3 regions of the Agrobacterium sp. DE0009 genome follow, and region 3 is predicted to be linked to each of the others. Evidence: riboswitches for the same ligand, from Rfam matches in the RefSeq annotation. Region 3 holds a riboswitch; each other region holds the start of a gene.
What was found. A riboswitch is a leader RNA that binds a small molecule or an ion and turns the genes downstream of it on or off. The one in region 3 is predicted to bind thiamine pyrophosphate.
Positions count from the first base shown of each region.

Region 1 (3,274 bases), on a different contig from region 3:
TTTCGTGGGCCCCAACGGTGCAGGCAAGACAACGCTTCTGAAGATGCTCACGGGCCAGCTCGAGCCGGATAGCGGCACGGTGAAGCTCGGCACCAATCTGGAGATCGCGACGCTCGACCAGAAGCGCGAGGATCTCAACCCGAACGATACGCTCGCGCATTATCTGACCGATGGCCGCGGGGAAAACCTGCTCGTTAACGGCGAGTTGAAGCATGTGACTGGGTACATGAAAGATTTCCTGTTCCAGCCGGAACAGGCCCGCACGCCCATTCGCAATCTCTCCGGTGGCGAACGCGCGCGCCTCATTCTCGCGCGTATTCTGGCGCGGCCGACCAACCTTCTGATCCTCGACGAGCCCACCAACGATCTCGATATCGAAACGCTCGATCTCTTGCAGGAAATCGTTGCCGGCTTCTCCGGCACGGTCATCCTCGTCAGCCACGATCGCGATTTTCTCGACCGCACCGTGACCTCCACGATCGCGCCCGTTAATCCCGACCAGCCTGACGGGCGCTGGATCGAATATGCCGGCGGCTATTCTGACATGATGGCGCAGCGCAAGGGTGCTGCGGACGAAAAGCGCAAGGCGGAGAAGCAGGAAAAGGCGAAAGCGTCATCTTCCGCCTCGGCATCGCAGGAGCCTGCAAAGACGAAGGGGAAACTCTCCTTCAAGCAGAAATTCGCGCTCGAAAATCTGCCGAAGGAGATGGAGAAGACCCAGGAAGAGATCGCAAAACGGGAACAGCGTATGGCTGACCCGGAACTCTTTGCCAAGGACCAGACGACGTTCAACAAACTGGCGCAGGAAATGGAAAAGCTGCGTGACAAGCTGGAGGCCATGGAAGAGGAATGGCTGGAGCTTGAGATGCTGCGCGAGGAGCTGGAGGGCTGATGCAGCGTAACGGGTCCATCCGCGCTTTGACACACAGGCGGAATTAACGTTCTATGCCCGCTCTTCATGGAGGAGGTCTGAAATGCGCATGATTTTCGTCAACCTGCCGGTTAAGAGCATCGAAGTATCGAGAAACTTCTTCACGGTACTCGGTTTCAGCTTCAATCCGGAATATTCCGACGACCGCACGCTTTGCATGATCGTGGAAGAGAACATCTTCGTGATGCTTCTTCAGGAAGAGCGTTTTCGCGATTTCATCAACGGTGAGATTGCCGACGCCAAAAGCAGCACCGAGGTGTTAACCTGTCTTTCCGCCGGCAGCCGCGAGGAAATCGACCGGATGATCGCAACGGCGCTCGCATCTGGTGGCAACGGCTGGAAGCCGGTTCAGGACCACGGCTTCATGTATGCCGGCAGCTTCCAGGATCCCGACGGGCATGTCTGGGAACTCGTGCATATGACGCAGCAGGGCTGAGACGAGCCATCTTGCCAAGATAAGGCGAGGGGACTACACCATCATCATGATCTAACGGGGTGTCTTGTGCGCTTTTGTGCAGAAGGCTGAGAGGCTTGCCAACCCGAAGAACCTGATCCGGTTCATACCGGCGGAGGGATTAGACGGCTTTTGGACAGGCGGCTATTTCCCTTTTTGTTTGAGGAGATACCCGTGCGCCGTCGTTTTTTCCCGAATTCTGTCATCGCCGCTTTGCTGCTTCTGCCCGGTTTTGCTGAGGCGCAAGACAAGCAAGAGCTCACTGTTTATACCTATGAAAGCTTTGTTTCGGAGTGGGGTCCAGGCCCTAAAGTGAAGGAAGCTTTTGAGACGGTCTGCAACTGCACGGTCAATTTCGTCGGTGTGGCGGATGGTGTCGCGCTGCTCAACCGGTTAAAGCTCGAAGGCACGGGGTCCAAAGCCGATGTCGTGGTTGGTCTCGACACAAATCTCATCGCGGAAGCCAAACAGACCGGGCTTTTTGATGTCAGCGGCATCGACGCTTCGGCTGCCAAGGTGCCGGGCGGTTACAAGGACGATGTCTTTGTACCTTATGACTATGGTCACTTCGCCGTCATCTACGACACGCAGACCGTCAAGACACCGCCGGCAAGCCTGAAGGAGCTGGTGGAAGGGGATCCTTCGCAGAAAATCGTCATTCAGGACCCGCGCACCTCCACGCCGGGGCTTGGGCTGCTGCTGTGGGTAAAGTCCGTCTATGGCGACAAGGCCCCTGAAGCCTGGGCGAAGCTCAGAAAGCGCATTTTGACCGTCACGCCGGGCTGGTCAGAATCCTATGGCCTTTTCACCAAGGGTGAGGTGCCGATGGTGCTGTCCTACACGACCTCTCCTGCCTATCACATGGTTGCTGAAAAAACTGATCGGTACCAAGCCGCGCCGTTCTCTGAAGGTCACTACATCCAGATAGAGGTTTCCGGCCTTCTCAAAAAAGCGCCGCACAAGGAGTTGGCAAAGCAGTTCCTTGCGTTCACGCTCACGCCGGGCTTTCAGGATGCCATTCCCGAAAACAACTGGATGATGCCGGCTGCGGCCACCTCCAAGCCGCTGCCGGACGCGTTTTCAAAGCTTGTGGTGCCGCAGAAGACATTTCTGATGGATCCGGAAGAGGTGGCGAAGGACCGCAAAGTGTGGATCGACGAATGGCTTGCCGCCATGAGCATGAACTGAGCAAGAGGCACGCTTCCGCATGATGTTGCGTCGGGATTATCGACGGTCGATCATCCTCGGAACGGCGGCTTTTGCCGCCGTTTTCCTGTTCATGGCGCTCGCTGTCGCAGCCCTTTTTACCTTCGATGCGGGAGGGTCGGCCGCCGGGGTGATAAATCCCTATACGCTGCGTATCCTGCGTTTCACACTATATCAGGCAACGCTCTCTACGGTTTTTTCTATGGTATTGGGGCTGCCGGTAGCGTTGGCGCTTGGCCGACGCCGGGCCTTTCCTGGGCGGATCTGGGTGATCAGGCTGATGGCGGTGCCGATGGGGCTGCCTGTCATCGTCGGCGCCTTCGGTATTATCACCATCTGGGGGAGGCAGGGGGTGTTGAACACAGTCCTGACGTCCGCCGGCGTGGACGAGCCGTTCAGCATTTACGGTCTTTCCGGCATCCTCATCGCCCATGTGTTCTTTAATCTTCCGCTTTCGATCCGGCTGATGCTGGCGACGCTGGAGCGGATTCCGGGCGAATATTGGCGCATGGCGGCAAGTCTCGGCATGGGGCCGGTTTCGACTTTCCGTTTTATCGAATGGCCAGCGGTCGCTCGGGTCATGCCCGGCATCGCCGGCCTCGTTTTCATGTTGTGCGCGACCAGCTTCACGCTCGTGCTGCTGTTAGGCGGCGGACCGGCCGCCACCACACTTGAGGTGGCGA
Region 1 is NZ_VEIU01000005.1:104,482-107,755, reverse strand. Features, by position in the region: gene FS804_RS17965 (ABC-F family ATP-binding cassette domain-containing protein) at 1-892, shown strand, start outside; gene FS804_RS17960 (VOC family protein) at 975-1,367, shown strand; TPP riboswitch at 1,413-1,523, shown strand; gene thiB (thiamine ABC transporter substrate binding subunit) at 1,560-2,573, shown strand; gene thiP (thiamine/thiamine pyrophosphate ABC transporter permease ThiP) at 2,593-3,274, shown strand, end outside.
Region 1: it holds a riboswitch for thiamine pyrophosphate, as region 3 does, so the genes downstream of both, thiB (thiamine ABC transporter substrate binding subunit) here and thiC (phosphomethylpyrimidine synthase ThiC) in region 3, are expected to answer to the same signal.

Region 2 (3,274 bases), on a different contig from region 3:
GCCTCGCTGATACCCTGCGAGGGGCTGACTTCGAAAAACAGGCCAGGGGAGGCGCAGGCTTGCATGCGTGGGCCGATCTCCGTTTCGAATGGTGCGATCCAATTATCGTAGTGCTGATTACCAGGAAGCGGGAGGTAAGTGGTGTAAAGCACGGCGATACGGAAGCCTTGTTTTTTGAGGTTGTCGCACAGCTTGGTGTCTATGGGTTCCTGGCAGCGTCCATTCCAAATCTTTTTCTTGGTACATGCGGCTTTTACAGCATCGGCCACGCCATCCGACACGAAGAAAAGGATTTTTTCAGGTGTAGCGGAACTCGCGCCACTTCCCGATGTTCCCATCTTCGGTATTATCCTCGTCAGTGCACGGTCGAAATTCGTATACTGGTCGCTTTTATAATTGTGGCCTGGAACTGACATCAACTCAATTCCTCCGATCTTTTTTTTGGCCGCCTGCAAATCCGAGGTACGCGAGACAATCTCCGGAAGGTCTTTGTTAAAAAAGGCATCCTCTGCTGTCTTTCCGAAAGTGTAGACAGCAATGCGATACTGATCAGGTTTTTTGCGCGTGTCCTGAGCCGTGTCCATCAAACTCGCGGTCGCCTTTGCAACCACGTCGATGCGCGTCGTCGCGTTGATGTATCCCTTCGCCTGCGGATCCTTGTTTTTGAGCCGGAAATAGCTGCTGTTGGGATCGGAAGATCCGTCCGCCAACGTGACATGGCAGGCGAACTGACAACCGAGGGCGGCTTTCATCGTGGCCACATCGGCGGCGTTGCGCCGACGCCCATGGAAGGCGAGTTGTCGAGCAGCAGATAGAAGTCGGTATAGGTTTCCGTCTCATATTTGGCAGTTGCGTTGCCGGAAACAGTCAGGAAATCCTTTCCGAGGACTCTGGAGAGAGTTGTATTGAGCGAAGCCTTAAAACTCACTGACGATTCGATCACGGTGTTATTCTTCTTCACCTGTATATCGAGCGCCAATAGGCGATATTCCGGGTTCCCCCGCTGATTGCTGTGAAAAAAAGCTTCAGCCTCTTCCTTTCCAACCGAAACGACGCCGTTGCTGGCCATTCGCCGTGCAGCCTCGGCACTGGCTGAACTTTCCGCAACCACGGCCAGAGCCGCAGAATCCGCTGCCATCTGAAGATCGGATTTCACGCTCATGGCTCGAACGACATCCAGCGCAACGCCGGCGGATCCGATGATCGGTATGATCAACAGAGCACTCAGAATCGCAAAGTTCCCAGACTTGTCCCGCCAGATGTTTTTCAAGCTCAGCTCCGAATTATCAGAATTCGGATGAGGTTTATTTCAGTGTCGTTGCGATATAGTTTATCTATATAACTAATTACCAATAAATCCGATATTAATAATAACTATATTTAAGTAATATATAGAAGACCTATGATCTGTCGGCGGAGCCGTTGACATTTTTAGATCATGTCCTACAAAACAATCTCTTCCGAGGGGAGCACCTGACGGTGCTGAGATGGCGATGAGCCGGACCCTTGAACCTGATCCGGGTCATGCCGGCGTAGGAACGGAACTGTCGCGCCTTCAAGGGGCTGCCCATTCTCTTCTCCGCTATGCTTGATCTATGTGATCGTCACATCTGGAGACGACCGATGACGCTGAACACTTCCTCTCTTCGCACATGGTGCGTTTGCGTCTGAGGACCGGCTCATGCGTGCCACCCATGCGCTGAATGGTGTTGGTCTTCTGCTGCTTCTCTGGCAGGCGGGAACATGGCTGTTTGCGCCGCCGCGTTATATTCTGCCATCGCCCGCCGATGTCGCCGCCGCCTTTTGGCGCCAGCCGGGCTTCCTGTTCGGTCAGGCCACGGTGACGCTTGGTGAAATGGCGCTCGGGCTTGCGGCAGGCGTTACCGCCGGTGTCCTCGTCGCCTTCACGATTGCCGCCACCTCGCGCTTCGGCCGCTTCGTCTGGCCCATGGTCCTGGTGTTGCAGGCCTTTCCGGTCTTCGTGCTCGCCCCCATCCTCGTCCTCTGGTTCGGCTTCGGCATGGCTTCGAAAGTGGTTATGACGGCGATCATCATCTTCTTTCCCGTCGCTTCGGCTTTCACCGATGGCCTCAACCGCACGGACCGCGCCATTCTCGACGCCGCCTCGCTGACACAGGCGAGCCATTGGCAAATCCTCACCCGGCTGCGCGTGCCGCTGGCGCTTCCCTCGCTGATTTCGGGCTTGAGGGTGGCGGCGCCGCTCGCCCCACTCGGCGCCGTCATCGGCGAATGGGTAGGCTCATCGGCCGGGCTTGGTTTCGTGATGATCCAGTCCAATGCCCGTATGCAGACCGATACCATGTTCGCCGCCATGGCCATTCTGGCCGTCATGGCCGTGCTGCTCCGGCTGATCGTGGATCGGACGACAGACAATCTCGCGCCCTGGGCCAAAGAAACAGAACACAACATTCCTTTCAGATATTTACGGAGACTGTCGGCACCATGAAACGAACGCTTCTTTCCCTCGCCATCGCCGCGGCAAGCGTCCTTGCGCCCATGCAATCTGAGGCCGCCGACAAGCTGACTGTGTTGCTTGAATGGTTCGTGAATCCTGATCATGCCCCGATGGTGATAGCCAGGGAACGCGGCCTGTTCACCGAGGCCGGGCTGGAAGTGGAACTGGTGCCGCCAGCCGATCCTTCCGCAGTGCCGCGCCTTGTCTCGGCGAAACAGGCCGATATCGGCGTACATTACCAGCCAAACCTTTATCTCGACCACGAAGCCGGCCTGCCACTCGTGCGTTTCGGCACGCTGGTGGAAACACCGCTCAACACCGTTACGGTTCTCGCCGATGGGCCGATCAAGAGCCTGAAGGACCTGAAAGGAAAAAAGGTCGGTTTTTCCGTTTCCGGGTTCGAGGATGCGATGCTGAAGCGCATGCTGGAGAAAGACGGGTTGACGAAGGACGATGTCGAACTCGTCAATGTCAATTTCTCACTCTCGCCGTCGCTGATCGCCGGCAAGGTGGACGCTACGCTTGGCGGTTTCCGCAACTTCGAACTGACGCAGATGAAGCTTGAAGGCCATGAAGGACGATCTTTCTTTCCCGAAGAAAACGGGGTGCCTGCCTATGACGAGCTGATCTTCGTCACTCATCGCGAACTGACCACGGACAGCCGCCTGCCACGCTTTCTTTCCGCCGTGGAACAGGCCGCGATCTACATTACCAACCATCCGCAGGAAGCCTGGCAACTCTTCATCAAGGCCTATCCGAACCTTGATGACGCGCTGAACAAGCAGGCCTTTTTCGACA
Region 2 is NZ_VEIU01000004.1:150,895-154,168, reverse strand. Features, by position in the region: partial or broken gene FS804_RS16255 (TadE/TadG family type IV pilus assembly protein) at 1-1,270, opposite strand, end outside; TPP riboswitch at 1,454-1,556, shown strand; gene FS804_RS16250 (ABC transporter permease) at 1,682-2,467, shown strand; gene FS804_RS16245 (ABC transporter substrate-binding protein) at 2,464-3,274, shown strand, end outside.
Region 2: it holds a riboswitch for thiamine pyrophosphate, as region 3 does, so the genes downstream of both, FS804_RS16250 (ABC transporter permease) here and thiC (phosphomethylpyrimidine synthase ThiC) in region 3, are expected to answer to the same signal.

Region 3 (3,274 bases):
CATCCATGGTTTTCAGCAGGCTGACATGATCCAGTTCGCAGCCGCAGAAGGAATGGACCGTGCCGGCAAGCTGCGGGAAGCTCTTCATGTAACCGCTTTTTTCGAAATATGCGCGGTTGATGCCGGGCGGAAAACGGATGGCCTCGGCACCGTCGGCACCACCGGTTCGGTCGATCAGCCGCTCGAATGCGGCAATGACGTCCTCAAACTGGCCACTACGGCCATAAAGACCATCCACACCCGTTTCAATCAGCAGGCCTTCTTCGAACAGTCGATCGAGGAACGATGTTTGCATGTCCATGGTCTTATCCCAAAAGGCTCGTGTCCTGCTTGTGAACCAGCAGGAGGTTGGCGGAATTGCCGAGAATGCGGTCGTTGGAAATCATCAGGCGGGCGGAATGCGCGTCGCGCAGGTGTCGGCCAAGGCTATAGGGCGTGCCGTTCTTGTAGCCCATGATGCCGCAGACCAGCATGGCGTGATCGATGATTTCAAGAATGGTTTCCGAAGAGCAGATTTTCACGTTGTTCATGGCGACGGCAAAAGCCATGGACATCAGCTTTTCCGGGTCGCTCTTGGTGTCCTCATAGGCCTTGACGCCAGCGATGACGTTGGACTTCACCACCTGCAGCTTGCTGGAAACCTCCGCAAGGCGAATAGCGCCGGGAGGGGCGGTGCCGGGCGACTTGCGGGCTGCGGCCCTGACGAAGGACTGGGCGCGCAGCACCGCGTCGGAGGCAATACCGTACCAGACGGCGCTCCACAGCAGATGCGAACTTGCAAGCATGGATTGTGCAGCGATTTCCGCGAAGGGCTTGGGGAAAATCTGTGCTGCCGGCGCTTGCCCGCGAAACAGGAAGCCGTCCGAACAGGTGCCGCGCATGCCGAGCGTGTCCCAGGTATGGGTTTTTTCGAGCGTGTACTGGTTTTTCAGGAAGACGGTCATCACCTGATCGGCGGGCGCTGCCTCCTTGTGGGCGCGCGAGGTGATGAGGATCGCGTCGGCATTGCTGCCATAGGAGATAACGGTCGCATCCTTTTCCAGCTGGCAGCTGTCGCCTTCGACCTCAATCGCGCAGATCGAATTGCGCAGGTTGCCGCCGATGCCGCCTTCAGTGGTGGCCGAGGCGAGCAGCAGTTGCTCACCGGCCACCCGGCGCATGAAGCTGGTGTGCCAGGCGCTGTCCACCCCGTGTTCCACGAGACTGGAAAGTTTGATGTGGTGCATGGCGAAGATCATCGCCGTCGCTGAACAGGCCTGGCCGAGCCGGGCACAGATATTGGCGATCTCCTGAAGGCTCGCGCCTTCGCCGCCGAGAGGAGAGGGTATCTGGATGCCGAGCAATCGCTCTGTACGCAATGCGTCGATGGCTTCCTGTGGAAACCGACCGGCAACATCGACGTCATCCGCATGCTTGGCTGCTACGATTGCGACACGGCCCGCGCGCGCGGACAGCGTGTTATCCTGCGGCGCGACGGTCACGTTCATCAGGCTGCCTCTTTACCATCCAGAATAAGCTTAACGGTGTCTTCAATGGCCTTGATGCTGGCAAATGACTTGCGGTTCAGCAGGTTATCCGGAAACTCGATGTCGAATGCCTCTTCTATTCCCAGCATCAATTGCACGGAAGCAAAGGAAGAAAGGCCAGCCGCGTAAAGATCGGCGTCATCTGCAATCGTATCGACGGGGCTTGGAAGCTGGCCGAATTTCGCCAGTATTTCACGTATAGTCGCGTTCATTCAGACGTATCTCCCATGAATCTCACATCAGGATGGTTTGTGCTTATCGTTACGACGCAAACGATAATATTCGCCTAAGCCAATAGGTTAATTGCAACTAACGGAAGAATGCGCCATTTGGGCATCTTTGCCAAGCGCGGATCGTGGTCTTGACAAAAGGCCGGGGGTGTTTTTTCCTGTCGCCATTCACCAGGGGTGTCCCGTCAAGGGGCTGAGATTCTGCTTTCATGCGCAGTGACCCGTTGAACCTGATCCAGTTCATACTGGCGTAGGGACGGTGCAAAGACCTGAAGGCGGGCGGGCGCATGGCGTTTCGTGTCGGCACCCAGGTATTTTCCATCATTCCGGCTCGAACTGGGTCTCCACTGTCAAACTTTGGAGCCTCAAGATGAATATCGCTGCCAAGACCATCCCTCTTTCCGTCACAACCGGGCCGCATGCCGCTTCCGCGAAAATCCACAAGCCGGGCGTTTTGCATCCGCAAATCCGCGTGCCGATGCGCGAGATCGCCGTGCACCCGACGGCCGGCGAACCGCCGGTCACTGTCTATGATTCCTCGGGTCCCTATACCGATCCCTCCCATCCTGTCCTGATCGAAAAAGGTCTGCCGCGCCTGCGCCACGAGTGGATCGTCGCACGCGGCGATGTCGAGGCTTATGAGGGACGGCACGTCAAGCCGGAGGACAACGGTTTTGCTACCGGCGAGCGCCTGACGCCTGAATTTGCCGTGCGTCATCAGCCGCTGAGAGCAACCGCGGGCAAGGCGGTGACGCAACTTGCCTATGCCAGGGCCGGCATTATCACGCCGGAAATGGAATTCATCGCCATTCGCGAAAATCTCGGGCGCGAGGCAGCGAAGGAGAAGCTCGCTCGTGACGGCGAGAGTTTCGGCGCGCATATTCCTGATTATGTCACGGCGGAGTTCGTGCGTCAGGAGGTGGCGGCCGGCCGCGCCATTATCCCTGCGAACATCAATCACCCGGAACTTGAGCCGATGATCATCGGCCGCAATTTTCTCGTCAAGATCAACGCCAATATCGGCAATTCCGCCGTCACCTCCTCCATGGCGGAAGAGGTTGAGAAGATGGTGTGGGCGATCCGCTGGGGTGCGGATACCGTCATGGACCTGTCGACTGGCCGCAACATTCACAATATCCGCGAATGGATCATCCGCAATTCGCCGGTGCCGATCGGAACCGTGCCGCTTTATCAGGCGCTGGAGAAGGTCAACGGCATTGCCGAGGATCTCACCTGGGAGGTGTTTCGCGATACGCTGATCGAGCAGGCGGAGCAGGGCGTGGATTATTTCACCATCCATGCCGGCGTGCGGCTGCACTACATTCCGCTGACCGTTAACCGTGTCACGGGCATCGTTTCGCGCGGCGGCTCGATCATGGCCAAGTGGTGTCTGCATCACCACAAGGAAAGCTTCCTCTATGAGCATTTCGAGGAGATTTGCGACATCTGCCGTGCTTACGATGTCTCCTTCTCACTGGGCGATGGCCTGCGTCCCGGCTCGATCGCCGACGCCAATGA
Region 3 is NZ_VEIU01000012.1:21,372-24,645, reverse strand. Features, by position in the region: gene FS804_RS23645 (amino acid--[acyl-carrier-protein] ligase) at 1-301, opposite strand, end outside; gene FS804_RS23640 (acyl-CoA dehydrogenase family protein) at 306-1,487, opposite strand; gene FS804_RS23635 (acyl carrier protein) at 1,487-1,738, opposite strand; TPP riboswitch at 1,920-2,031, shown strand; gene thiC (phosphomethylpyrimidine synthase ThiC) at 2,127-3,274, shown strand, end outside.